DNA from 4 places in the Arthrobacter sp. 05T420 genome. Region 2 is predicted to be linked to each of the others. Evidence: riboswitches for the same ligand, from Rfam matches in the RefSeq annotation. Region 2 holds a riboswitch; each other region holds the start of a gene.

The links. A riboswitch is a leader RNA that binds a small molecule or an ion and turns the genes downstream of it on or off. The one in region 2 is predicted to bind thiamine pyrophosphate.
Region 1: it holds a riboswitch for thiamine pyrophosphate, as region 2 does, so the genes downstream of both, AC1DEM_RS15155 (bifunctional hydroxymethylpyrimidine kinase/phosphomethylpyrimidine kinase) here and thiC (phosphomethylpyrimidine synthase ThiC) in region 2, are expected to answer to the same signal.
Region 3: it holds a riboswitch for thiamine pyrophosphate, as region 2 does, so the genes downstream of both, thiO (glycine oxidase ThiO) here and thiC (phosphomethylpyrimidine synthase ThiC) in region 2, are expected to answer to the same signal.
Region 4: it holds a riboswitch for thiamine pyrophosphate, as region 2 does, so the genes downstream of both, AC1DEM_RS19365 (ECF transporter S component) here and thiC (phosphomethylpyrimidine synthase ThiC) in region 2, are expected to answer to the same signal.

The regions. Positions count from the first base shown of each region.
Region 1 is NZ_JBFTLG010000015.1:39,595-46,548, forward strand. It holds gene AC1DEM_RS15150 (Rne/Rng family ribonuclease) at 1-1,445, shown strand, start outside; TPP riboswitch at 1,591-1,688, shown strand; gene AC1DEM_RS15155 (bifunctional hydroxymethylpyrimidine kinase/phosphomethylpyrimidine kinase) at 1,671-3,356, shown strand; gene rplU (50S ribosomal protein L21) at 3,760-4,068, shown strand; gene rpmA (50S ribosomal protein L27) at 4,130-4,393, shown strand; gene obgE (GTPase ObgE) at 4,511-6,097, shown strand; gene proB (glutamate 5-kinase) at 6,087-6,954, shown strand, end outside.
Region 2 is NZ_JBFTLG010000012.1:140,714-147,667, reverse strand. It holds gene rimM (ribosome maturation factor RimM) at 1-439, opposite strand, end outside; gene AC1DEM_RS13305 (RNA-binding protein) at 563-805, opposite strand; gene rpsP (30S ribosomal protein S16) at 807-1,232, opposite strand; gene AC1DEM_RS13295 (hypothetical protein) at 1,463-1,900, opposite strand; gene AC1DEM_RS13290 (VOC family protein) at 2,304-3,179, opposite strand; gene AC1DEM_RS13285 (amidohydrolase family protein) at 3,250-4,362, opposite strand; gene AC1DEM_RS13280 (GNAT family N-acetyltransferase) at 4,359-4,865, opposite strand; TPP riboswitch at 4,940-5,047, shown strand; gene thiC (phosphomethylpyrimidine synthase ThiC) at 5,043-6,863, shown strand; gene AC1DEM_RS13270 (alpha/beta fold hydrolase) at 6,873-6,954, opposite strand, start outside.
Region 3 is NZ_JBFTLG010000001.1:308,957-315,910, reverse strand. It holds gene AC1DEM_RS01530 (thiazole synthase) at 1-51, opposite strand, end outside; gene thiS (sulfur carrier protein ThiS) at 57-293, opposite strand; gene thiO (glycine oxidase ThiO) at 290-1,531, opposite strand; TPP riboswitch at 1,526-1,646, opposite strand; gene thiE (thiamine phosphate synthase) at 1,673-2,368, shown strand; gene AC1DEM_RS01510 (ferritin-like fold-containing protein) at 2,393-3,064, opposite strand; gene AC1DEM_RS01505 (RNB domain-containing ribonuclease) at 3,106-4,623, shown strand; gene AC1DEM_RS01500 (DEAD/DEAH box helicase) at 4,952-6,691, shown strand; gene AC1DEM_RS01495 (DNA-methyltransferase) at 6,700-6,954, shown strand, end outside.
Region 4 is NZ_JBFTLG010000022.1:77,527-84,480, forward strand. It holds gene AC1DEM_RS19335 (Na+/H+ antiporter subunit D) at 1-1,235, shown strand, start outside; gene AC1DEM_RS19340 (Na+/H+ antiporter subunit E) at 1,232-1,777, shown strand; gene AC1DEM_RS19345 (MrpF/PhaF family protein) at 1,774-2,052, shown strand; gene mnhG (monovalent cation/H(+) antiporter subunit G) at 2,042-2,461, shown strand; gene AC1DEM_RS19355 (DUF4235 domain-containing protein) at 2,532-2,795, opposite strand; gene AC1DEM_RS19360 (heme-degrading domain-containing protein) at 2,835-3,380, opposite strand; TPP riboswitch at 3,567-3,710, shown strand; gene AC1DEM_RS19365 (ECF transporter S component) at 3,777-4,424, shown strand; gene AC1DEM_RS19370 (ABC transporter ATP-binding protein) at 4,456-6,126, shown strand; gene AC1DEM_RS19375 (energy-coupling factor transporter transmembrane component T family protein) at 6,123-6,926, shown strand.

The DNA.
Region 1 (6,954 bases), on a different contig from region 2:
TGCTCTACGGCGAACCTGACCTGACCATCAAGGTGGTCCGCGACGTCTTCAACGAGGACTTCTCCAAGCTGATCGTCTCCGGCGAGGAAGCCTGGGACACCATCGAGGCCTACGTCACCTACGTGGCACCGGACCTCGTGGGCCGGCTCGAGAAGTGGACCAAGGATACGGACATCTTCGCTGCCTGGCGCATCGACGAGCAGATCCACAAGGCCCTGGACCGGAAGGTCTTCCTGCCCTCCGGCGGCTCCCTCGTGATCGACCGCACCGAAGCCATGACCGTGGTGGACGTCAACACCGGCAAGTTCACCGGCTCCGGCGGCAACCTCGAGGAAACCGTCACCAAGAACAACCTGGAAGCCGCCGAGGAAGTGGTCCGGCAGCTGCGCCTGCGCGACATTGGCGGCATCATCGTGATCGACTTCATCGACATGGTGCTCGAATCCAACCGCGACCTCGTGCTGCGCCGCATGGTGGAGTGCCTGGGCCGGGACCGGACCAAGCACCAGGTGGCCGAGGTGACCTCGCTGGGCCTCGTGCAGATGACCCGCAAGCGGATGGGCACCGGGCTGCTGGAGGTCTTTGGCGAACAGTGCGAAACCTGCGCGGGCCGCGGCATCGTCACGCACGACGAGCCCGTGGAACACCGCCGCGCCAACACGGTTGCCGCGGAGCACTACGTGCCGCGCACCGAGGCTCAGCCGGTTGCCCGTACGGAGCGCAAGAGCCGTCGCCGCGGCAGGGGAGCCCAGGGCCCGGAGACCGCTCCGGCCACGCCCGCCGCCGTCCACGCCGAGCCCACCGAGGCCGAACGCCACGCCAAGGCTGAAGCCACCCGTGCCGCTCTGGCGAACATCGCCGCCGCTGCGCACGCCGCGCATCTGCACGACGGTGAGGCAGCCGCTGCCAGCGACGCCGGGGCCCGCCAGGCCGCCGTCGACGCCGTCACACAGCTTGCTGCCGCGGAAGAGGCAGCCGGACGCCCCGCGACCGTGCTGACGTTCGGCGGCGAACAGGTGGCCCTGCCCTTCGTCGAGCACGCCGAGGACGCGCCGGAACCGGCCCTGACCCTGGACCTGCTGACCGAGGCCTTCGCCAACCTGGGCGACGCCGAGGCCGGCAAGCAGGCCGCTAGGCAGGACGAGTTGCAGGCCCCGGCCACCGAAGCACCCGAGGCGCCCGCAACCGTGCGCGCTGCGGAGGCTCCGGCTTCACGGGCAGCGGACACCACCACCCGTGGCCGTCGCGGGCGCCGCAACCGGAGCGCCAGCCGCGCCCAGGGCGCTGCGAACGAGACCTCCGTGGAGCACCGCGAGGCCACACGGCCTGCAGCGGCAGGATCTGTTCACGAGGCCAAGGCACCCGCAGCGGCCAGGCCGGCCTCCGTCCCGGCCGGTAACGAGCCGATCATCCTCGGCGTCGGCGTACCGGCGTCGGAGCTCTAGTCCTCCGCGACTCATCGCTTCCCCGGCCGGTCACTTCGACCGGTCGGGCTGCGGGCCCGGGCCCGAGCGGGCGTAACATACGTCCGCTCCGGCCCGGGCCCGCTGCTGCGTTAACGGGCCAGCCCGGCGGCAACGGCTAGGCTGGGACACTGACACGGGGTGCCGCGCATCGGGCCGGCTGAGATCCAGACCCGTTGAACCTGTCCGGTTAGCACCGGCGAAGGGATGTCTGACTTGTCCGCGAGATCGAATCCGTCCGAGTTTCCGCCCAGCGAGTTTCTGCTCCCCCAGTCCTCACCGCCGTCCCCGTCCGCGCCGCTGCGCATTCCCCGCGTGCTCGCCATCGCCGGCTCCGACCCGTCCGGCGGGGCCGGGATCCAGGCCGACCTGAAGAGCATCGCAGCCAACGGCGGCTACGGCATGGCCGCCATCACGGCCCTGACAGCACAAAATACCCAGGGCGTGCGCGCCGTCCACGTGCCCCCGGCCGCGTTCCTCACCGCCCAGCTGGACGCCATCAGCGACGACATCGGCATCGATGCCGTCAAGATCGGCATGCTCGGCGACGCCGCAGTGATCCACGCCGTCCGCGTCTGGCTGGAGAAGGTGCGGCCCGCCGTCGTCGTCCTGGACCCGGTAATGGTCGCCACCAGCGGCGACCGGCTGCTCCAGGAGTCGGCCGAGGCCGCCCTGCAGGCCCTCCTGCCGCTGGCGGACCTCATCACGCCGAACCTGGCCGAACTCGCTATCCTGCTCAAAGAGCCCGCCGCGGCCGACTGGGCCGAGGCCCTGGCCCAGGGCAAGCGGCTGGCCGCCCTGACCGGCACCACTGTGCTGGTCAAGGGCGGTCATCTCCAGGGCGGACAACCCGGGAACGGGCCCGGCCCTGACTGCGATGACGGCGACGTCGCGCAGGGCGGGAACGGCGCCGACGGCGGCTGCCCGGATGCGCTGGTCAACACCGGTGGCCTGCTCGGCACCGAAACGGTGGTGGTGCCGGGGGAGCGGATCGCCACGCGCAACAGCCACGGCACCGGCTGCTCCCTGTCCTCGGCCATGGCCACCGTGCAGGCCCGGGTGGGGGACTGGGAAGCGGCGTTGCGGGAGGTGAAGCCGTGGCTGCTGGGTGCGCTCCGTGAAGCCGCGGTCCTGGACGTCGGTTCCGGGAACGGCCCGGTCCACCACTTCCACCACGTGCAGCACCTCGCGAACGGCCAGCACGGCCAGGTCAGCCAGGCAAGCCACGTACACGGTCCGGCCGAAGGCGAGTTCGCCGCAGCCCTGCGCGAAGGGGCTTCTGGCGATCTTGACGCCATCTACGCCCTGGACTTCATCCGCGGACTGGCCGACGGAACCCTGCCCGAGCACGAGTTCGCCTACTACCTCGCCCAGGACGCCATCTACCTCAACGGCTACTCCCGGGTCCTGGCCCGAGCTGCCGCGATCGCCCCCACCGAGGCCGAACAGCTGTTCTGGGCCCGTTCGGCGCAGACCTGCCTGGAGGTCGAGTCCGAGCTGCACCGGTCCTGGCTTAGCACCCGCCCCACGGCGCCCACCCTGGGCCCAGTGACGAAGTCCTACGTGGACCACCTGCTGGCCGCCTCGGTGTCCGGCAGCTACGGGGTCCTCGTGGCGGCAGCCCTGCCGTGCTTCTGGCTCTACGCCGAGGTCGGTTCCACCCTGCACCGAGAGTTCCTGGCCGGCGGCGCCTCCGTGGCACACCCGTACGCCGACTGGCTGCGGACGTACGCCGATGAGGACTTCGCCGCCGCCACCCGGCAGGCCATCGCGTACACGGACACTGCGGCAAGACGGGCATCCGGGAGCGAGCGGGAGGCCATGGCACTGGCTTTCCGCCAGTCATCGGGGTACGAAGTGGCCTTCTTCGACGCGCCGCGGCTGTACGCCTGACACAACCTGCCGCGCACAGCCGGTACGATAGTGGGGCACGGTTCCGGAAGTCGTTGCGGAATCACAGCATCTAGACGGTCGAGATCAAGGTCAAGAACATTGACATGATCTTTGCTTCAAGACGTTGTGGCGCCTATCACGGACTATCCGCCGGAACCAGCCTCATTTGCGGCCGAAGGCAAAATTAGCGTATTCTAGATCTTCGGTGCTTACGCCAACACTTGGGTTACGACCCTGTGAACAGCCTGCTTGGAATTCCAAGTGGATTTGTTCCGGGGGTAGCTCATGGGTTCCCCCGGGGAACCCACCGGCGTTGAGGCACAGCGTGAACCGGTCCATAAAATTTGGTTCCAGGTTCCGCACGCAAATCTAGTAATAAACGTCGAGAGAAGTGAGTTCCCCAGTGGTGTACGCGATTGTCCGCGCAGGCGGCCGCCAAGAGAAGGTTTCCGTTGGAGACTTCGTTACCCTGAACCGCGTCCCCGGTGGAGCCGGCAGCACCTTTGAGTTGCCCGCACTGCTCCTGGTGGACGGTGACAAAGTCACGTCTGCCGCTGCGGACCTGGCCAAGGTAACGGTTACGGCTGAGATCCTCGAAGACCTTCGTGGTCCGAAGATCGTCATCCAGAAGTTCAAGAACAAGACCGGTTACAAGAAGCGCCAGGGTCACCGTCAGGAATTGACCAAGGTCAAGATCACCGGTATCAAGTAACTCTTCGTTACCGTTCAGGTTCCAGCAGATTCCCCAGAATTTTTGAAGGCAGGCATTCCAAATGGCACATAAAAAAGGCGCGAGTTCCACTCGCAACGGTCGTGACTCCAACGCCCAGTACCTTGGCGTCAAGCGCTTCGGTGGCCAGGTAGTTTCCGCAGGCGAGATCATCGTCCGCCAGCGTGGCACCCACTTCCACCCGGGCGCCGGCGTCGGCCGCGGCGGCGATGACACCCTGTTCGCACTGGCCCCCGGTGCTGTCGAGTTCGGCACCCGCCGTGGTCGCCGCGTTGTGAACATCGTGGCTGCTGCAGCTGCAGAGTAGCAATAAGTTCTAAATCGGTGGGGCGGGCCATTAGGTCCGCTCCACCGGTGTTTTAACCGCATTACAATCATCTTGGGCCCCTTTGTGGGTCCGGGGAACAGCACTGAGGAGATCCACGTGGCGAGCTTTGTAGACCGGGTAGTACTGCACGTATCCGGCGGTACCGGCGGCCACGGCTGTGTCTCCGTTCACCGCGAGAAGTTCAAGCCCCTCGGCGGTCCCGACGGCGGCAACGGCGGCAACGGCGGCGACGTCATCCTGCGCGTCGACCCCCAGACCACCACCTTGCTCGACTACCACCACGCGCCCCACCGGCACGCCACCAACGGCGGCCCCGGCATGGGCGACTGGCGCGGCGGCAAGAACGGCGAAACCTTGATCCTTCCGGTGCCCGTGGGCACCGTGGTGAAGTCCAAGTCCGGCGAAGTCATCGCCGACCTCGTGGCCGAAGGCGACGAATACATCGCCGCCGCCGGCGGCATCGGAGGCCTCGGCAACGCGTCCCTGTCCTCCCAGAAGCGCCGGGCCCCCGGCTTCGCGCTGCTCGGCATCGAGGGCGAATCCAGCGACGTCGTCCTGGAACTGAAGTCCATCGCGGACATCGCCCTGGTCGGCTTCCCCTCCGCCGGCAAATCCAGCCTGATCGCCGCCATGTCGGCCGCCCGGCCCAAGATCGCCGACTACCCCTTCACCACCCTCATCCCGAACCTGGGCGTCGTCCAGGCCGGTGAAGTCCGCTTCACCATCGCCGACGTTCCCGGCCTGATCGAAGGCGCCAGCGAAGGCAAGGGCCTCGGCCACCACTTCCTGCGCCACGTCGAACGCTGCGCCGCCCTGGTCCACGTCCTGGACTGCGGCACGCTCGAATCCGACCGCGATCCGCTCTCCGACCTCGCCATCATCGAGGCCGAGCTGGAGAAGTACGCCGTGGACTTGAGCTACAGCGGATCCGACGGCGAAGTGGTTCCGCTGAACCACCGCCCCCGCCTGGTGGCCCTGAACAAGGTGGACCTGCCCGACGGCAAGGACATGGCCGAGTTCGTCCGCCCCGAACTGGAATCCCGCGGCTACAAGGTCTTCGAAATCTCCGCGACAAGCCACGAAGGCCTCCGCCAGCTCGGCTTCGCCATGGCCGAAATCGTCCAGGCCGCCCGTGACGCCGTCGCCGCGGCCCCGCCGAAGGTGGCGGCCCCCGTGCTGCGCCCCCGCGCCGTCAACGAGAGCGGCTTCACAATCCGCCGCGAAGAGAAGAACCTCGAGCCGCTCTTCCGCGTCCTTGGCGACAAGCCCGTGCGCTGGGTCAAGCAGACCGACTTCACCAACGAGGAAGCCATCGGCTACCTCGCAGACCGCCTGGCCAAGCTCGGCGTGGAAAACGAACTGTTCAAGCAGGGTGCCGTGCCGGGCGACACGGTGGTCATCGGCGAGGACGACGGCGTCGTCTTCGACTGGGAGCCGACCATGATGGCCGGCGCCGAGCTGCTCGCCTCGCCGCGCGGCACCGACGTGCGCTTCGCCGACATCGGCGACCGCCCGACGCGTGGCCAGAAGCGCGACGAACAGCAGGAACGCCGCGACGCCAAGGCCGCCGCCCGCGCTGAACTCGAAGCAGAACGCAAGGCCGGCATCTGGACCGAGTCCGTCAGCGGACGCCGGGCGCGGCCGCTCAAGGAGAGTGGACTGGGCGCAACAGATGACGAGTAAGACCGTCATCGAGCACCGGTCGCAGCCCCTCAAGGCCCAGACCCTCAACGCCCCGGACCGCACCGCGCTGTCCGGGGCGCGCCGGATTGTCGTCAAGGTGGGCTCGTCCTCGCTGACGTCCATCAAGGGCGGGATCTCCGAAGAGGCCCTGACCGCCCTCGCCGACGCCCTGGCGCACAAGCGCAACGCCGGCACGGAGATCATTCTGGTGTCCTCCGGCGCCATCGCCGCCGGGCTCGCCCCACTGGGACTTGAGAAGCGTCCCCGGGACCTCGCCACGCAGCAGGCCGCAGCCAGTGTGGGCCAGGGCCTGCTGATGGCCCGGTACACCCATGCCTTCGGGGCACACGGGGTCACCGTCAGCCAGGTGCTGCTGACCGCGGAAGACCTCGTGCGCCGCAGCCAGCACACCAACGCGTTCCGCGCGCTGAACCGGCTAATGAACCTCGGCGTCGTCCCCGTGGTCAACGAAAACGACACCGTGGCCACCCACGAAATCCGCTTTGGCGACAACGACCGGCTCGCGGCCCTGGTGGCCCACCTGGTCCGCGCCGACGCACTCCTGCTGCTCTCCGACGTCGACTCCCTGTACGACGGCCCGCCTTCGCACGGCGCCAAACGGATTGCGCACGTCTCCGGCCCCCACGACCTCGATGGCGTGTCGATTGGCAGTACCGGCAAGGCCGGCGTGGGCACGGGCGGCATGGCCACCAAGGTCGAAGCCGCCAGCATGGCCGCCGGTTCCGGCATCCATGCCTTGGTCACCTCCACGCCCAATGCGGCTGCCGCACTGGCCGGCGAGGACGTGGGCACCTGGTTCTCCGTCAATGGTGCGCGCAAGCCGATCCGGCTTCTGT
Region 2 (6,954 bases):
CAATCTGCTCCACGAACGGGATCAGGACTTCCTTGCCGTCGTTCGCGGTGACAACCAGCAGGTCCTGGACGGGCAGCGTGTGCAGTCCGGAGACCTTGCCCACCACATTGGCGCCCACCCGGACGTCCAGGCCCACGAGCTCGTGCTCGTACCAGCCTTCATCGTCGTCGTCGGCGCCGATTTCTTCGGTTTCGATGAACAGCTTCGCGCCGCGCAGGGTCTCGGCCTCGTTGCGGGTCTCGATCTCATCGAAGGCCAGCAGCAGGATGTCTTTGTTCCAGCGGGCGCTGATCACCGTCAGCGGCCCGGCAGAGGCGGGTTCCACGATGAACTGCGTGCCGGGGACAAAGCGGTCGCCGGGCGCGTCGGTGAGCACCTGAACGGTCACTTCGCCGCGGATGCCGTGGGGCTTGCCGATTCGTGCCACCTGGAGCTGCATCTGTTCCTCTGTTCGGGGTTGGTGATTCTGTAGGTCTGGTGCGTCATTACGGGAAAACAGTCCGGCCCCTCCACCATTATCTGGTGAAGGGGCCGGACTCAAGACAAGTAGTGCTGAAAAGCGTTACCGGCGGCGGTCGGTGTCGACGACGTCGACCCTGACCGGCTCGCCGTCCGCCAGTGCCGCAACCACAGTGCGCAATGCGCGTGCGGTGCGGCCCTGCCGGCCGATCACCCGTCCGAGGTCGTCCTGATGAACGCGCACCTCGAGGGTTTCCCCGCGGCGGTTGTTCTTCGCACTGACCTTGACGTCCTCGGGGCTGTCAACAATCCCGCGGACCAGGTGTTCGAGCGCTTCTGCCAGCAATTTACTCTGCCTCGGTGGTCTCTGCTTCGGCGGCGTCGGCGGGAGCCTCGGCAGCTTCGTCCTTCTTGGCCTTCTTGGTGATGGCTTCCGGGATGATCACGGAACCCTTTTCCGGGGTAACGAAGGCAGCCTTGGGAGCCTTGGTCTTCAAGGTTCCCTCCTGGCCCGGGAGACCCTTGAACTTCTGCCAGTCACCGGTGATCTTCAGGATCGCGGCAACCTGCTCGGACGGCTGTGCGCCGACGCCGAGCCAGTACTGGGCACGGTCCGTGTCGACCTCGATGTACGAGGGCTCTTCGGTCGGGTGGTACTTGCCGATCTCTTCGATAGCACGGCCATCACGCTTGGAGCGTGAGTCCATGACGACGATGCGGTAGTACGGTGCGCGCATCTTACCGAAGCGCTTAAGGCGAATCTTTACGGCCACTTTTGTGGTCACTCCTGTTTCTGAAACGGGGTCGAGCCCGGCGTTCTGCACCCGTGGGGCGGGCCGTACTTGGGGGTTCTAAAGGACAAGATCCAGACGCGGAGAGAGGGGCCACGCAGATCGAGTACCTGTTCATTGTGCCAGATCACCGGCAGGATTTCGACTTGACACGAGCCCCGCGTACCGGCGGGCGGCCTGGACAGGGCGAAAGACGCGGCGATCCGCGCCGGTCAGGAGGTCCAGACGTAGAGGCCAGACCTGGTTGCGGGGTCCACTCCGGCGGCGAGCTCGGCGATCCGGCGGACATAGCCGCGCGCCTCGTCCGGGCCGAAGGGCATGTCCTCCTCGGCGGCCCAGTTGGCCGCGACATCCTCAAGGACGTCGCCCTCCCCTTCGGTTTCATAGCTGAGCAGTTCCGCAAGCGTGCGGACCATCGCGGCGGGGACGCCGAGCAGCGAGTCGCTGGCCACGTCAACCATGGCCAGCTCATAGTCCGCGCCCGGGGCGTGCACGGCCACTCCGGCGAGGTCTCCGAGCCGCTCCACCTCGAAGTCACTGATGTCCGGGATCCGGACGGCCCCCGGCGCGGCCGGGCCGCCGCCTTGGAGTGCGCCGGCGCGCTTGAGGGCTTCTTCGTGGGTGGACACAAAGAGTTCGGTGAATCCCATGCAGCTGGTCCTTAAGGTTCGGCGGTACGCGGACCGCTGTTTTCGCACGTCATCCCAGCCTAGCGCTTCGGCCCGGCTGCGCCTGGAGTGGACATGTCCCGCGGCCCTGCCAGCCACATGGGGACATGTCCACCGCTGGCCCGGCCATCCCCCGCCACTTCCCGCGGGCATGCCCTCCGCCGGCCGCGACCAGTGGACATAAAGACGCTATATCCACTCCCGGGCGCGGCAAATGGACATGTCCCGCGGCCCTGCCAGCCACATACGGACATGCCCACCTCTGACCCGGCAATCCCGTGCCACCTCCCGCGGGCATGCCTCCGCTGGCCGCGACCAATGGACATATAGGAGCCATGTCCACTGCTGACCCACTGCGCTGGGCATGCCCCTCAAGGCTCGGGCTTTAGCGAACCGCGACGCGGATCCGGTTGCGCCACGGGTCCTCGAAGCGCAGCTCGGCGCCAGTGTGGTGCGAGTCGATGCCGGCGACCTTGAGCCGGTCGGCCAGGGCGGCGACGTCGTCACCGGACGGCACTTCGATGAGGACCTCACCCAGGCCCAGCGTGTCGCGCCGGGGGCCCGCGCCGCGGCTGTTCCAGACGTTCATGGCCATGTGGTGGTGGTAGCCGCCGGCCGAGACGAACAGCGCCTGGCCGTGCCAGCCCGCGGTCTTCTCGAAGCCCAGCGTGCCGACGTAGAACTCATGCGCCGACTGGACGTCGCCCACCTGGAGGTGGACGTGCCCGACGCCGGCGGCGGCCTGGCGCTGGCCGGTCACGGACTCCTCGGTCAGGTACTGCTGCAGGTAGCGCTGCGGCGGCAGGGCGAGGCTGTCCATGACGACGTTCTTGCCCTCCCAGGACCAGGCCTCCCGCGGCCGGTCCCAGTACAGCTCGATGCCGTTGCCTTCGGGGTCGTTGAAGTAGAAGGCCTCGCTGACGAGGTGGTCCGCACTGCCTGTGAAGGACTGCGGCTCGTACTGAGCCGCGCTGGCAATGGTGGCCGCCAGCGAGTGCTGGTCCTCGAAGAGGAGTGCGGTATGGAAGAGACCGGCCTCGCCGCGAGACGGAAGATTCAGGCCAGGTGCGGGTGCCAGGTGGACCAGCGGCTTCTGCTGGCGCCCGAGGTAGAGCCCGCCGTCCTGTTCGGCCACAGTCTCCAGGCCGAGGGCGCGCTGGTAGTAGTCGGTCATGAGCTTCATGTCGCCGACCTTGAGCATCACAGTGCCCATGGTGAGTTCGGCAGGAAGGAGGTCCTGCGTGCTGGCTTCTGCGGTCATTGAAACGCTCCGTGGGTTCTGTGGCCACCGGATTTCGGTGACCCTGCATAGAAGTAAATTACTTGAAGCTTCAATTTATTCCTAATGGCCGGGCTGGTTCCCGGTTCACCGGGAGCCCGCGCAACACGATGTGCCTGAGCCGGTGGAGCGTGGCCGGCTGGCTCCGCGGATCCTCGGCGGTGACCAGGACGTCCGCACTCGCCCCTTCACCGATGGAATCCGCGCCGAGCCATGTCCGCGCGGACCAGCATGCGGCGTCGAGTGCGGCTGAGGCGGGAAGGCCTGCGGCGTGCAGGGCCTGGACTTCGTCCACGATCCGGCCGTGGCTGATCACGCTGCCGGCGTCGGTGCCGGCAAAGATGGCCACCCCCGCCTCGTAGGCTTCGAGCACCCGATCCGCCCGCCGCTCCCACAGCGAGCGCATGTGGGCGGCGTAACGGGGGAACTTGGCCTCGGCCCGGGCGGCAATGTCCGGGAACGTGGCGATGTTGATCAGGGTGGGCACAATCGGGACACCCTGATCGAGGAAGCGCGGCAGGTGCCGGGGCAGCAAGCCGGTGGCGTGCTCGATGCAGTCGATCCCGGCGTCGAGCATGTCATCCAGGGTGTCTTCGGCGAAGCAGTGGGCGGTGACGCGGGCCCCTTCGTCGTGGGCGGCCTGGACGGCGTCCATGACCGTCCGGGCGGGAAAGCTGGCGGCGAGGTCGCCGGCGTCGCGGTCGATCCAGTCCCCCACGAGCTTGACCCAGCCGTCGCCGGCGCGGGCCTGCTTGCGCACGGCCTCGACGAGATCATCGGGTTCGACCTCGATGGCCAGGCCCGGCAGGTAGCGCCTGGTCCTGGCGATGTGCCGGCCGGCGCGGATGATCCTTGGAAGGTCAGCGCGCTGCTGGAGCCAGCGGGTGTCGTGGACCGCGCCGGCGTCGCGGACCAGCAGCGTCCCGGCGCCGCGGTCCGCCAGGGCCTGAGATTCCGCGGTGGCCTCGGAAACGTCACCGCCCGGGCCCAGTCCGATATGGCAGTGCGCGTCCACGAGGCCGGGAATGACCCAGCCGTCCAGCACGAGGTCCGGCGCGGCGGCCGGACGGCGGAAGGTCAGCAGGCCGTCCACCGACCAGAGACCGCGGCGTTCCCGGTCCGCCGCCGTGAGGATGGGGCCGCTGAACTCGATGATTGCGGTCATGGGCTAAGCCTAATCCGCATGACGATCCGCCGTCCCAGATCATCCAGCCCCAACTGCGCTTCGCGGATCCGCAGGGCAGCCAACGCCTGCCCGGGTTGGGGGTACTCCTCGAAACCGCAGCTCGCATAAAACGGCGCATTGAACGGAACGTCCGCGAAGGCGCAAAGCGTCATCGACATATAGCCACGGCCCCGGGCCGCACCGAGGGCCGCCTCCACCAAGGACCGTCCGATGCCCCGACCGCCAAAGTCGGGGTGCACCGAGAGTTGCTCCAGATGGGCGTGGCCGCCGACATCGTCAACGCGGGCAAACCCCACGGGCGGGGCTCCGGTGACGAGTATGAAGAGCGGCTCAACCGGCGTCGTTAACTCCGGGACCGGGAGCGACTGGTTCCCCAGCTCCGCTTCGAGGACGCGGTCTGCTGCGGCCTCGAGAACCGGCAGGGCCGGCATGTCTTCCGGCGTCGCCGTTCTGATGCGGGGCACGGCCCAAGGCAGAGTCACAATGCCACGCTAACACCGCGGCCCGTCGCACGCGTCACACTCGACAGCCATCCGGAAGCGCGTGGTAGCTTCGTCTACGACCACACGGGTGCCCTTGCAGGGGCTGAGATCGGGCTGACGCAGCCTGCGACCGTTGAACCTGTCCGGGTAATGCCGGCGAAGGAAGTGAGTATTTTCGTGAATACCCAATTGACACAGCACAGCCCTGTCCAAAATGAGTCAGTCCACAACGAATCTGCAGCCGCCACGCAGTCGATGAAGTCCCACTCGCTGGCCTTCACCACGGACCTGGACCATGGCATCCGCGTTCCAGTGACCGAGATCGCCCTGGAACCCTCGCCGGGCGGCGTCAGAAACGCACCGTTCCGGGTCTACCGCACGGCCGGCCCGGGCAGCGATCCGGTCCGCGGGCTGGAGCCGTTCCGTGCGCCCTGGATCGAGGCCAGGGCTGACACCGAAACCTACGCCGGCCGGGAACGGGAGCTGCTCGACGACGGCAAGTCGGCGCTACGCCGGGGCGCGGCATCGGCCGAGTGGCGGGGCGGACGCCCGGTGCCGCGCCGCGGGGTTGAGGGCCGGACCGTCACGCAGATGCGCTACGCCCGGGACGGCGTCATCACCCAGGAAATGCGGTTCGTCGCGCTGCGTGAGAACTGCGACGTGGAGTTGGTGCGCAGCGAGGTGGCCGCGGGCCGGGCGATCATTCCCAACAACGTCAACCACCCCGAATCCGAGCCGATGATCATCGGCAAGGCGTTCCTGGTGAAAATCAACGCCAATATCGGCAACTCCGCCGTGACCAGCTCCATCGCCGAGGAAGTCGACAAACTCCAGTGGGCCACGCAATGGGGCGCGGACACCGTCATGGACCTCTCCACCGGGGACGATATCCACACGACGCGCGAGTGGCTCATCCGCAACTCCCCCGTCCCCATTGGCACGGTCCCCATCTACCAGGCGCTGGAGAAAGTCAACGGCGAGGCGAACGCCCTGACCTGGGAGATCTTCCGGGACACAGTGATCGAGCAGTGCGAGCAGGGCGTGGACTACATGACCATCCACGCGGGGGTGCTGCTGCGCTATGTGCCCCTGACGGCCAACCGGGTCACCGGCATCGTGTCCCGCGGCGGAGCGATCATGGCCGGCTGGTGCCTGGCGCACCACCAGGAGAACTTCCTCTACACCCACTTCGACGAGCTGTGCGAGATTTTCGCGAAGTACGACGTCGCGTTTTCCCTGGGTGACGGGCTGCGGCCCGGCGCGACGGCGGATGCCAACGACGCGGCGCAGTTCGCCGAGCTGGACACCCTGGCCGAGCTCACGCAGCGTGCCTGGGAGTTCGATGTGCAGGTCATGGTGGAGGGTCCCGGGCACGTGCCTTTCCACCTGGTCCGGGAAAACGTGGAGCGCCAGCAGGAACTCTGCAAGGGCGCTCCGTTCTACACGCTCGGGCCGCTGGTCACCGACATCGCACCCGGGTATGACCACATCACCTCGGCGATCGGCGCGACGGAGATAGCCCGCTACGGCACTGCCATGCTCTGCTACGTCACGCCCAAGGAACACCTCGGGCTGCCGAACAAGGACGACGTGAAAACGGGCGTGATCACCTACAAGATCGCGGCCCACGCCGCCGACCTCGCCAAGGGCCACCCCGGCGCCCACGAACGCGACGATGCCCTGTCCAAGGCGCGGTTTGAGTTCCGCTGGCGGGACCAGTTCGCGCTGTCCCTGGACCCGGTGACGGCCGAGGCCTTCCACGATGAGACGCTGCCCGCGGAGCCGGCCAAGACGGCCCACTTCTGCTCGATGTGCGGGCCTAAGTTCTGCTCCATGCGGATCAGCCAGGACATCCGGGACGAATACGGTTCAGCTGACTCGCAGGCGGCCCTCGCGCAGATGGCGGCCGGAATGCAGGCGAAGAGCAAGGAGTTCATTGCCTCGGGCGGCAAGGTCTATCTGCCGGAGCCTGCTATGGGAGGCCCCGCAGCTTCCTAGGACAGCGTCCTAGGATGCCCGGGCGTGCTGGCGCCGGCTGACCTCGGCGATGTACGAGCGGATGGCCCGGTCCCCCTCGGTTGAATCCTGG
Region 3 (6,954 bases), on a different contig from region 2:
TGCCCCGGCCGCGGGTGCGGCTGGTGTTGCTGCCAATGTTGTCTCGATCATGCTGGTCATCCTCCCTGGACTGCCGTGACAAGTTCGACGTCGTCGCCGTCGGCGAGCGCCGTGGCGTGCCACTGGCTGCGCGGCACCACCTCAGCGTTGCGGGCCACGGCGACACCGAGCTTGCCCCCGTCGGCAGCCCGGCCGTCGGGGCCGATGCTGCGGCCAGTGAGCTGGCTGACGAGAGTGCTGACGGAGGCGCCGTCGGCGACGCTCTGCTCCGTTCCGTTCAGTCTGATGTTCATGCTGCTTCCTTCTTGGGGCTGTCCCCGGACGTGTCCGGGGTGCGGGAAAAACGGTCGGGGCGGAACCCGGCCCAGCGCGGGCCCGGCGTCCCGTCCATGAGTTGCCGGCACACGGCCGCAGCCGCGGGGGTCAGCAGGACGCCGTGCCGGAAGAAACCGGTGGCGATGATGAGCCCCGGGACGTCCCCACCGTCCGGGCGGGCGACCCGTCCCAGCAACGGGGCGTTGTCCGGCGTGCCGGGCCGGGCCCGCGCCGTGGCTTCCAGCAGCTCCAGCTCGGCGACCGCGGGCACCAGCTGCTGGGCATCCCTTAGCAGCTGGTAGACGCCGCCGGCAGAAACCGCATGGGGATCCGACGGCCCGTCCTCACGCTGGGTGGCTCCGATCACCACGGTGCCGTCCTGGCGGGGAACGATGTACACCGGGACCCCGCGCACCATGCCCCGCACGGTGGCCGTGAGCAGCGGCAACAGACGCGGGGGCACGCGAAGCCGGAGGATGTCGCCATAGACAGGCCGCAGCGGCAGCGCCAGCCCGGTGGGCAGGTCCTCGAGCCCGGCGGCGCCAAGGCCGTTGGCGATTACCGTTTCCGCAGCCCGCACGGAACCGCCGCCCGCGAGCCGTACCCCGGCAACCGTGCCGTCCTGCCACAGCAGGCCCGCCGCGCGCCGCCGGACAAAGCTCCCGCCCTCCGCGCCGAGCACGCTGGCGAGCCGGGTGAGCAGCAGCCGGGGGTCCACCTGGTGGTCGGCCGGGATGTCGAAGGCGCAGGAGATGCCCGGGCTCAGCAGGGGCTCCCGGCTGCGGGCCTCGCGCACTGTCAGTGGTTCCACGGTGAGGCCGCAGGCCTGCTGGACCTCCCTCAGGTCCGCGAGCGCGCGCCGGTCCGCCGCGTCGGCCCCGACCGCGAGGGTCGACGTCGTCAGGTAGCCGGTACCGGCCAGGGAATCCGCGCCGCCGGCGTCGAGGCCGGCAGCGAATCCGGGCCACAGCCGGGACGACTCAAGCATCAGTTCCAGCAGCTGCTCCTCCTGGTAATGCAGCTCGCTGACGGGGGCCAGCATGCCGGCCGCGGCCCAGCTGGCTCCGCTGCCGGGAGCATCGTCGATCAAAACCACAGACCGGCCCGAGCGGCTGGCCTCGAACGCGATGCCATGGCCAATCACCCCGCCGCCGATCACGGCAACGTCGGCGGCGTCATTTGCGGCGGCGGCTGCGCGGCCGGCTCGTGTGCCCATAAAAAAATTCCTTCCCTACGCCGGTACTAGCCGGATCAGGTCAAGCGGTCGGCTCTGACGCCCTCTCAGCCCTGCAGCAGCGACTTGGCTGCTGCGGGCTCCCGCGGTATGCGCCCAGTTTAGAGGAACTAGGCTGGACCCATGAGCCAGGACCCCCTCCACACCACCGCCCGCCTCTACTTGTGCACTGACGCCCGCAGGGACCGCGGCGACTTCGAGGACTTCGTTGACGCCGCCTTCGCCGGCGGTGTGGACATCATCCAGCTGCGCGATAAAACACTTGAGGCGGCCGAGGAACTCGAACTCCTGGAGGTCCTGCACGCCGCGGCCCAGCGCCACGGACGGTTGTGGGCCGTCAACGACCGGGCGGACATCGCGTCCTTGTCCGGGGCACCCGTGTTCCATATCGGCCAGAAGGACATTTCGCTCGACGCCGCCCGCGGCTTCCTGGGCAAGGACGCCGTGATCGGCCTGTCCACCCACAGCCCGAAACAGGTGGACGCCGCCATTGCTGCCTCGCCCGGCCGCAAAGGGCTCGACTACTTCTGTGTGGGTCCCGTCTGGGCGACGCCCACCAAACCGGGACGCGCCGCCGTCGGCCTCGACCTCGTGCGCTACGCCGCCCAGGCGATCGGCCGGGCGGACGCTGAGGGAACCGGCAAGGTGGACGGCGTCATGCCCTGGTTCGCGATCGGCGGGATCGACCTCAGCAACGTTGAGCAGGTAGTCGAGGCCGGCGCCCGGCGGATCGTGGTGGTCCGGGCGGTCACCGACGCCCCTGATCCGGCCCACGCCGCAGGTGCGCTGCTGGCGGCGCTGGACGCCGCGGCATCTTAGGCAGGTTCCCGGCCTGCACTGAACCTAGCCGGCGAGCCCCAGCCCTGCCATCCGGCGGGCGTGGTTCGCCGCGAGTTCGGCCGTCAGGCCCCTGACCAGCTCCCTGGCGCCGGCGTCGTCCAGGCCCGAGAGCCCGGCGAGGAACGCGTGCTCAAGGCTGAGCCGCTGGGCATGGGTCAGGACCTCGCCCAGCAGGCGCCTGGCCCACAGCGCCAGGCGCGACGCCAGCCGGGGATCATCGGCCAGGGCCGCCTTGAGCCGCTCCTGGAGCACGGCCGTGGACTCGCCGGTGGAGCGGACCTGCCCGATCAGCTCCCGGGTCCCGGCGTCGACGTACCGGCCGACGGCGCGGTAAAAGTCCGCGGAGACGGTGTCGATCACGTAGGCCTTCATGAGCGCCTCATACCAGTCCGCCGGGCGCGTGCGCTCGTGGAAGTGGTCCACCGACGGCTGGAACGGCAGCATGACAGCCTCGGTGTCCAGGCCCATGTGCTCGAGCCGGGCGCGGACCAGTTCGTAATGCTGGAACTCGACCACCGCCATGCTGCCCAGCACCGCACGGTCATGCAGCGTGGGCGAATACCGGGCACTCGAGGACAGCCGCTCGAAGGCGGAAAGCTCGCCGTACGCCAGGACCCCCAGCAGATCCGCCACCAAGCTGTTGTAGAGGGCAGGATCGTCCGCAGTTGCGCTCATCATCCAAGACTAATAGCGGAAATCGGGCTACCCTGATTTTCGTGTCACATCATCGCCTGACCCCCAGTGTCCACGAGCAGCAGAACCAGCTTGCCGAGGCTCTCAAGGCGTTGCGCACCACGCTGGAACTGCCCGGTCCGTTCCCCGAGGACGTGCTGCGCGACGCGGAAGCAGCGGTGGCCGAGCACAAGCTGCCGGACCTGGACCTGACGCACGTCGAGTTCGTGACCATTGATCCGGCATCGTCCACCGACCTCGATCAGGCCCTGTTCATCGAACGGAGCAACGGGGGCTACAAGGTGTTCTACGCCATCGCCGATGTCCCCTCCTTTGTCGCCCCGGGCGGGGCGCTCGACGCCGAGACCCGGCGCCGCGGCCAGACCTTCTACACCCCGGACGGCCGGATTCCGCTGCACCCGGAGATCATCAGCGAGGCCGCCGGCAGCCTGCTCGCCGGGCAGTTGTGCGCGGCGTTCGTCTGGGAGTTCGAGCTCGACGCCGCCGCAGAGGTGACCGCGGTCCTCGTGCGCCGGGCGCAGGTCCGCAGCCGGGCCAAGCTCAACTACAAGGGCGTCCAGGCCGAACTCGACGCCGGCACCGCGTCGCCGGTACTGCAGTTGCTCAAAGAGGTGGGCATCAAGCGGGTGGAGCAGGAACGCCTGCGCGGCGGCGCGAGCCTGAATATGCCCGAACAGGAGATCCAGCAGCTGCCCGACGGCGGCTACCGGATCGTGGCTGCCCCGCCGCTGCCGGTCGAGGACTGGAACGCCCAGATTTCACTCATGACCGGGATGGCCGCCGCCGCTCTCATGCTCCGGGGCAAGGTGGGCATCCTGCGCACCATGCCCGCCCCGGATGAGGCGTCGCTGCGGCACTTCCACCGCCAGACCCAGGCCCTCGGCAAGCCCTGGGATGGGGAAATGCGCTACGGCGAGTACCTCCGGACCCTGGACCCCATGGACCCCCGGCAGCTGGCCATTGTGCATTCGGCCGGGATGCTTTTCCGCGGTGCCGGGTACACGCACTTCGACGGCAACGTGCCGGGAGCCGCCGTCCAGTCCGCCATCGGCGCGGCCTACGCCCATTCCACGGCGCCGCTGCGGCGGCTGGTCGACCGTTTCGTGCTGGTGATCTGCGAGGCCCTGAGCAACGGCACCGAAGTTCCGGCCTGGGCCCGGGAGGCCCTGCCGTCCCTGCCGGCCATCATGGGCACCTCGGACCAGCTCGCCGCGAAGCTGGAGCGGCTCTCGCTGGACACCGTGGAGGCGGCGCTGCTGGTCAACCACGTCGGCCAGGAATTCGACGCCGTCGTCATCTCCGGCCCCAAACCGGCGAAGAGCGCGAACGGCAACACAGCGGTCAGCGTCAACGGGAATGGGAACGGGAACGGCGGCAAAGCCAACGGCAACGGGAATGGTCCCTCCGGGATCGTCCAGATCGCCGAGCCCGCCGTGACCGCACGATGCCCGGGCGAACTGGAACCGGGCACTCAAGTCCGGGTCCGGGTGCTGTCAGCGGACATCGCCACCCGCGAAATCGAGCTGGAGCTCGTGGGCTGACGGTCCGCTTCAGGCCCGCTATCGGTCCGCGGCCGGCACCACTCCGCGGCGCGATCACGGGTCCAGTCGAGGATCCGTGCCTTGTACAGCTAGACTGGAGAGGTAGATATGGATGCCCGGTCGTTGATTTCCATGATTTTCGAATTCAACAAGCCCGCCCCTACGCGATCTTGAGATACACCCGCTGGTCCCCAGTGCCAGCATTTAGATAGCCCGCGATCGGCTTCCACTGGAAATGCTTGCGCGCCTGAGCGTGCTCCGGAACGGCCACTTTGGCCGGCCCCGTTGAGCAAGCAGCGCAGCCCAAAATGAATAAGGAAACTCCCCTGTGAGTGAATTGCACACGCACCAGCTTCTGACCGATGAGTCCGGCACGGAGACCATCGAGCCCGAAGAGACCATTATCTCGGACGAAAAGCCGCACGAGATTGCCGAAAAGACCTTCGCCGACTTCAACGTCCGCGCGGACATTGTGGAGTCCCTGGCCGACGCCGGCATCACCCACCCCTTCCCGATCCAGGCCATGACGCTGCCGGTCGCACTGGCCGGGCACGACATCATCGGCCAGGCCAAGACCGGTACGGGCAAAACCCTCGGCTTCGGCATCCCGGCGCTGCAGCGCGTCGTCGGCCGTGACGACGCCGGTTTCGACAAGCTGGCCGTTCCCGGCGCCCCGCAGGCCCTGGTGATCGTGCCCACCCGCGAACTCGCCGTCCAGGTGGCCAAGGACCTCGAGAACGCCGCGAAGAAGCGCAACGCCCGCATCGCCACCATTTACGGCGGCCGCGCCTACGAGCCGCAGGTCGAGGCGCTGAAGAACGGCGTCGAAGTCGTCGTCGGCACCCCGGGCCGCCTGATCGACCTCTTCAAGCAGAAGCACCTGAGCCTGAAGAACGTCAAGATCGTCATCCTCGACGAAGCCGACGAAATGCTGGACCTCGGGTTCCTGCCGGACGTTGAGACCCTGATCGCCGGTACCCCCGCGGTCCGCCAGACGCTCCTGTTCTCGGCCACCATGCCCGGCCCGGTCATCGCCATGGCCCGCCGCTACATGACCCAGCCGACCCACATCCGCGCCGCGGACCCGGACGACGAAGGCCTGACCAAGCGCGACATCCGCCAGTTGATCTACCGTGCCCACAGCATGGACAAGGTCGAAGTCGTCGCCCGCATCCTGCAGGCCCGCGGACGCGGCCGGACCATCATCTTCACCAAGACCAAGCGCACCGCCGCGAAGGTAGCCGAGGAACTGGTGGACCGCGGTTTCGCTGCGGCTGCCATCCACGGCGACCTCGGCCAGGGCGCCCGCGAACAGGCGCTGCGCGCCTTCCGCAACAACAAGGTGGACGTCCTCGTAGCCACCGACGTCGCTGCCCGCGGCATCGACGTCGACGACGTCACGCACGTGATCAACTACCAGTGCGTCGAGGACGAGAAGATCTACCTGCACCGCGTCGGCCGCACGGGCCGCGCGGGCAACAAGGGCACCGCCGTGACCTTTGTTGACTGGGATGACATGCCGCGCTGGGGGCTGATCAACAAGGCCCTGGGCCTGAGCTACCCCGAGCCCGTGGAAACCTATTCCTCCTCGCCCCACCTGTTCGAGGAACTCGATATCCCCGCGGGCACCAAGGGTCGGCTCCCCCGCGACAAGCGCGTGCTGGCCGGCGTCGACGCCGAAGTCCTCGAGGATCTCGGCGAGACCGGCAAGAAGAACTCGCGCACCAGCGCAAAGGACAGCGGCCGCGACGGCGCCCGCGAAAGCAGCCGTACGGGTGGACGTGACGGCGCCCGCGAAGGCAGCCGCACCGGCGGCCGCGACTCGCGCCGCAGCGGCGCGGAAGCCGGCGGACGCTCTGGCGACCGCCGTCGCCGTCCCGCCGAGGCCGAGACCGCAACGGCGTCCGCCGCCAACGGACAGGGTCCGGAAACTGCTGCCGCCGCAACGGCGAAGGCCCCCACCGAGGTGGACCGGGCGACCCGCGCCCGCCGCCGGACCCGCACGCGCCGCCGCAACGGCGAGGTAGTGGCCGGGGGCGACGCACAGCCGAGCGGCGCCGAGGCCTAATCCCCTCCATGACTGACACCGTCTGGGCGCCGGACGGCAGCAACCTGGTGGTTCACGCGGACAACGCGGAATACCTCCCCACGCTGCCGGACGGCGCCTTCACACTGATATACGTGGACCCCCCTTTCAACACCGGCCGGGTCCAGCGGCGCCAGGAAACCAAGATGGTGCTCAATGCCGGCGGCGAGGGCGACCGCGTCGGGTTCAAGGGCCGGTCCTACGACACCATCAAGGGCGCCCTGCACAAGTACGACGACGCGTTC
Region 4 (6,954 bases), on a different contig from region 2:
GAGACCTCTTCAACCTCTACGTCGGCTTTGAGATCCTGCTGACGGCCAGCTACGTGCTCATCACCCTCGGCGGGACGGGCCCGCGCATCCGGGCCGGCGTGACCTACGTGGTGGTCTCGGTGGTGTCCTCGGTGCTGTTCCTGATCGCGATCGCCATGATCTACGGCGCCACCGGAACCATCAACATGGCGGACCTCGCCATCAAGCTCGGGGACCTCGACCAGGGCACCCGGACGCTGCTGCACGTGATGCTGCTGGTGGCCTTCGGCATCAAGGCCGCCGTCTTCCCGCTGTCCTTCTGGCTCCCGGACTCCTATCCCACCGCGCCGGCCCCGGTCACCGCGGTGTTTGCCGGGCTGCTGACCAAGGTGGGCGTCTACGCCATGGTCCGCACGGAGACGCTGCTGTTCCCGGGGGATGCGCTCAACGCCCCGCTCATGGTCGCGGCGCTGCTGACCATGGTGGTGGGAATCCTCGGCGCCCTGGCCCAAAGCGACATCAAGAGACTCCTGTCCTTCACCCTGGTGAGCCACATCGGCTACATGGTCTTCGGCCTGGCCATGTCCACGGTGGCCGGCCTGGGCGCCGCGGTCTTCTACGTGGCCCACCACATCACCATCCAGACCAGCCTGTTCCTGGTGACCGGCCTGATTGAACGCCGCGGCGGCAGCTCATCCATGGACCGTGTGGCCGGGCTGGCCAAGCTCTCCCCAGTTCTGGGGGTCCTGTTCTTCGTTCCCGCCATGAACCTGGCCGGAATCCCGCCGTTCTCGGGTTTCCTGGGCAAGCTGGGGCTGCTTCAGGCAGGCGTCGAATTGGGCACACCACTGGCCTACGCCTTGGTGATCGGCGGCGTGCTGACCAGCCTGATGACCCTGCTGGCGATCGCGAGGGTCTGGAACCGGGCGTTCTGGCGCAAGCCGGAGGACGCTGAGCACCCCGATCCGGTGCTTCTGGCGGCACCGGCGGACTCCGCCACCGGGGACCGGGCCGGGAAGACGAACGTGACCCTGCTGCCCCGCACCATGGTGGGCTCTACCCTGGGCCTGGTGGTCTTTGGCGTGGCCCTGACGGTTTTCGCCGGGCCGCTGTTCAGGGTGGCCGACCAGTCCGCCGAGGAAATGCTGGACAGGTCCCCGTACATCCAGGCTGTGCTGGGCGAGGACGCGCCGGTGCCGCCCGTGCCTGCGGCGGTTCAGCCCGGGCAGGCCCAGCGGCAGGGCGGCGGCAAATGAACCGGAAAAGGATCTCGCTGCGCCAGGAACTGCCGCTGCTGGTGTGGCTTGTTTTTGTCTGGGGAGCGCTGTGGCAGAACTTCAGCCCGGGCAATCTCCTTTTCGGGGCCCTCATCGCCGTGCTCGTGGCGCGTATCTTCTATTTGCCCCCGGTGGAGCTCGGCGGCCGCTTCAACGTCCTCCGAGCCGTGCCCTTCGCCCTCATTTTCCTCGGAAAGGTGGTCGCGGCCAGCCTCCAGGTCCTGTACCTCGCCGTGGTCCGCGGCCCCAACGTGGTCAGCGCCATCGTCGCCGTGCCGCTCCGGAGCCACTCCGACCTGTTGGTCACGGCCACCGGGCATGTGCTTTCGCTGATTCCGGGATCCCTCGTGGTGGAGGTGGACAGGTCAACGTCCACGCTCTACATCCACGGCATCAACGTCCGCAATGCCCAGGACGCGGCCAAGCTGCGCAAAGAGGTCCGGAACACCGAGGCCGGGCTGATCAGGATCATGGGGACCAAAGACGAACTGTCCGCCCTGACACAGGAGATCGCCGCATGATGCAGACCGTCCTGACGGTGACCGCCGTCGTACTTTCCCTGGCCGCCGCGGGGGCGATCATCCGGATCGGACGGGGCCCCTCGCTGCTGGACCGGGTGCTCGCCGCCGACGTGCTGCTGGCCATTTTCGGGGCGGCCCTGTGCATCGACATGGCCGTCAACCGGCACCTCAACAACCTGATGCTGCTCGTTGCGATTTCCCTCATCGGCTTCGTCGGCTCGGTCACCGTGGCCCGCTTCGTGGCCGAGAGGAGGGAGGGCATCCGTGAATCCTGAAACAGTGATCGATGCCCTCTCCGCCGTGTTCATGGTGGTCGGCGCGCTCATGTCCCTCGGCGCCGCGATCGGGCTGTTGCGGTTCCCGGACCTCATGAGCAGGATGCACGCCGCCACCAAGCCGCAGGTCCTGGGCTTGTTCCTGCTGCTGGCGGCCCTTGGCCTGCAGATGCGCACCTGGTGGGTGTGGCCCGTCCTGATGGTTGCCTGGCTCTTCCAACTGCTCACCGTTCCCGTGTCCGCCCACATGGTGGGCCGGGCCGGCTACCGGACCAAGCACCTGCATCCGGAGCTGCTGAGCTCCGACGAGCTTGAGGCCGTAGTCCAGAAAGCTGCCCAGAAAGCCGCCCAGAAAGCCGCGCAGCAGGCAGCCAACCACGCAGTGGACGACGACGACGCTGGCCGCTGAGCCCGTGCGGGGCGCGGCGGCCAGCGTCGTCGGCCATGCCGCGGCCGGTGCCGCGGCTAGCCGAGTCAGGTCAGACGACGTCCTGGGTCTTGGCGAAGCGGGTGATCGCGCGCTGGGTGCCGCGGTTGGCGAGCACCTGGATGATGGCGCTGACCGATGCGGAGATCAGGGCGAAGGTCAGGGCCGAGCGCAGCGTGGTGGGGACGTCGTCCTCGTGGCCCGTGGGCGGCTTGTTGCCCGTGGACTTTTCCCAGATGGTGTCCACCAGCTTGGTGCCGGCAAAGCCGGCCAAGAGGCTGATGCCGGTGCCGAGCAGCTTGATGACGATGTTCATTCTTCGGTCTCCTTGGGACGGGAACGGCTTTCCCCTAGCCTAGCGTTCCGGTGTCAGGACCATCCGCAGGGCCTCGACCACGAGGTCGTGGTCCGCCTTCTGAGGCAGGCCGGAGACCGTGACGACGGCGACGGCGCCCGTGCCGCGCACGTAGATCGGGAACGCTCCGCCGTGGGCGGCGAACTCCGTCTGATCCCACCAGGCGTTGTCCTCGATCCTTCCGCCGGCAGCCCGGGCCCGGAGGCCCACCAGCAGCGACGGGACCTCGTACCGCAGTGCGGTGCGCTTCTTGGCGTTGATCCAGCGCTCGTTGTCCGGCGTGGCGCCGTCCAGTGCGGCATGGAAGAGCACCTGCTCGCCTTTGGTGATGTCGACGGCGATGGGCAGCGAGCGTTGCCTGCCCAGCTCGACCAGGAGGAGGCCGAGGTCCAGGGCATCGTCCTTGCTGAACGCGGCGAACTGGAGCGCATCCATCTCGGCCAGCACGCGGCCGATGAGCGCCGCCAGTGACCCCGGCGGCTGCGGCTCGCTCGAGTCAGGGTCGTATTCCCCGGAGGGATCGTGTGTGGCTGGTGTCTGCGGCAAAATAATCCAGCTTCCCGTAGGTGACGCGGCCGCCCGCTGGCGGGTCCGGGTGTCCGACACGTCGACTCTATCAAGCAGCTTTTCCCGGCCGCGGTGGCCGGCCCTTTCCGGCCCCCGATTGTGACGGCACACCACTGAAAACCCGGCCGTCCGGGTGTAAACTGAGCCAGCCCACAAGGGCGAAATAATTTACGACAGGGGAGCGCCGCCGCCGGGCATCGCCGGAAATATCCGGGGAAACCGTTGGTGGGCGCTGAGAGTGCGGACAGCCGCAGACCCTCGAACCTGATCCGGTTAGTACCGGCGCAAGGGAGTCGAGTTCTCAGGGTGCGCGGAGGGCGGCGGAAGCCGAGGCCGGCCGGAGCACCCTCCCCTCCTGTTCCTCAGGAGGACGACATGACAGATATTTCAGCACAGCATGGTTCCGCCAGCCGTTCATCCGCCCGGCGCGACTACAGCTGGCGGGTGGTGGACATCGTGGTGGCCGCGTTGATCGCCGTTGCCGGCGGCGTCATTTTCTGGGCCTGGTCCCAGGGCGCGAACCTGATTTCCGCCCCGGTCAACGCGCTCTACCCGCCGCTGAGCGGACTGTACGCCGGCGGCTGGATGATCCCGGCGGTGCTGGGCATGCTCATCATCCGCAAACCGGGTGCCGCACTCTTTTGTGAAACCGTCGCGGCCACGGGCGAGCTCATCATGGGTTCGCAGTACGGCACCACCGTACTGATCTCCGGAATCCTGCAGGGCCTCGGCGCGGAACTGGTCTTCGCGGCCTTCCTCTACAAGAAGTTCAACCTGCCGGTCTCCCTGCTCGCCGGAGCCGGCGCGGGCCTCTTCTGCGGCCTGAACGATTCCTTCCTGCCGTGGGGCTGGAACATCGCCTACGCAGCCGGGGACAAGCTCGCCTACATCGTTTTCACCACAATCTCGGGCGCAATTATTGCCGGCGGGCTGGCCTGGCTCGCCACCCGCGGCCTGGCCAAGACCGGAGTGCTGGGCTCCTTTGCCTCCCGCAAGGCTGCCACGGAACCCGTGTTCTCCTGATCCCTCCCATCCTAAATTCTGCAGGGAACCCATGAGATCTTCACCAGGCGTCCGGCCGGCCGCCGTCACAGCCCGCGGCTGGGGCTGGCGGCATGCCGGACGGCCCCGGCCCGCGGTCAGCGGCCTTGACCTGGACATCCGGCCGGGGGAGCGCGTGCTTCTGCTGGGGCCCTCTGGCGCCGGCAAATCGACCCTGCTCCACGCCCTGGCTGGCGTGCTGGGCGACGGCGCGGCCGGCGTCTCGGGGTTAGCGGGCGACTCTGGCGACGCCGACGAGACCGGAAGCCTGCTGATCGACGGTGCCCCGCCACGGGCGCAGCGCGGCCGCGCCGGGCTTGTGCAGCAGGACCCGGAAACCCAGGTGGTGCTTTCCCGCGTCGGCGACGACGTCGCCTTCGGGGCGGAGAACCTCGCGGTCCCGGCGGCAGAGATCTGGCCGCGCGTGCGCGAGGCGCTCGACGACGTCGGGCTGGGCGGGCTGCCGCTGGACCACCCAACCGCGGCCCTCTCCGGCGGACAAAAGCAGCGGCTGGCGCTCGCCGGGATCCTCGCGATGCGGCCGGGGCTGCTGCTGCTCGACGAGCCGACCGCCAACCTCGACCCGGCCGGCGTCCTGGAGGTCCGGGATGCCGTGGGCCGCTGCCTGGACAAGACCGGCGCCACCCTGGTGGTCGTGGAGCACCGGGTGGGGATCTGGAAAGACCTGGTGGACAGGATTGTGGTGCTGCAGCCCGGGTCCGCCCCGGACTCCGCGGTATTGAACTCCGCCGTACTCATTGACGGGCCGCCGGACCAGGTCCTGGCCGAGGCGCGGGACATGCTCATTGGTGCGGGCGTCTGGGTGCCGGGCTACGTCCCGGCGACCCGGACGCGGCTGCCGGCGCGTAACGCCGGGCAGCTCCTGCTCGCGGCCGACGGGCTCGCGGTGTCCCGCGAGCGGCCGCGGCGCGCCGGGCTGCGCGACGGCTTCCGCACGATCGCGCCGCGTCCGGTCCAGACCGGGGTTTCGGTCCAGGTCCGCGCCGGCGAGGCCTTGACCATCACCGGACCGAACGGCGCAGGGAAGTCCGCCCTCGCGCTGACGCTGGCCGGTCTCCTGCGACCCGTTGCCGGGACGGTCTCGGCCGCTCCGGAGCTCGCTGGGGGCGCGGGTGGCCACTCCGGCGGTCACTCTGCTGGCCACTCCATTGGTCGATTCAGCAGCGGCGCCGGAACCGATCCATACCGGTGGAAGCCCCAGCAGCTGATCGCCAGAATAGGCACCGTGTTCCAGGAACCCGAGCACCAGTTCGTCACGGGCAGGGTCCTGGACGAGCTCATGTTCGGCCCCCGCCACCTCGGCTACGGCGAAGACCGCGTGGATGAGCTGCTGGAGCGGCTGCGGCTGACAGATCTCGTGGACGCCAACCCCTACACGCTCTCCGGCGGCGAGAAGCGCCGCCTTTCGGTAGCCACGGTGCTGGCGGCGCACCCGCAGGTGCTGGTTCTGGACGAACCCACCTTCGGCCAGGATGCCAACACCTGGGCCGAACTCGCGTCGTTCCTGTCCGAGCTCCTCGACGCCGGCACCGCCGTCGTCTCTGTGACGCACGACGCCGAATTCAGCGCCGTCCTCGGCGGCACCGAACTCCGCCTCCGGCCGCGAGAAACCGCCGCCGTTCCGGGCCCGGAACTTGAGCTGCCGGAAGGGGCCACGCCATGAGGGACGCACTGAGCCTGCGCGGCAACCATGCGCTGCTGACCCGTGCCAACCCGCTCGCCAAGTTCACGGCGGTCACCCTGATCACCATGGTCCTGGCGCTGTCCATTGACTGGGTCTCGGCATCGGTGGCGCTGGCCTTCGAACTGCTGCTCCTGCCGCTGGCCGGCCTGACCTTGGCGCTGCTGTGGCAGCGGGGCTGGCCGCTGATCCTCGCGGCGGCGCTGGGTGGCTGGAGCACCGCCATCCTGGCGCCCGACGCCGGTTCCGTGCTGGTCGACGCCGGGATCTGGTCCATCAGTGCCGGCTCCCTGCAGTTGGGGATCGGCTTCATGCTCCGCGGGCTTGCCATCGCGCTGCCTGCGGTGCTGCTGATGAGCTGCACCGACCCCACAGACCTGGCCGACGCCCTGGCCCAGAACGCAAAACTGCCGCACCGGTTCGTCCTGGGCACCTTGGCCGCCATGCGGCTGGTCGGGATCATGACCGAGCAATGGCAGACGATCGGCATGGCCCGGCGGGCCCGCGGGGTGGGCTCGAGCGGTAACCCCTATCAGCGGTTCCGCGCCACTCTGGGCCAGAGCTTCGGCCTGCTGGTGCAGGCGATCCGGAGCGCCTCGCGGCTCGCGGTGACCATGGAGGCCCGCGGCTTCGGCGGCGCCGCGCGGACCTGGGCCAGGCCGTCTACTTTCAGTGGGCTTGACGCCTGGGTGCTGCTGGGCGGGCTCGGCATCGCGGCAGCAGCCGCCGCCGCGGCCCTTGTGGCGGGCAGCTGGAACCTTGTCTTCCTCACGCACCAGTAGGCGTCGCCGCAACCGCCGGCGCCACTGG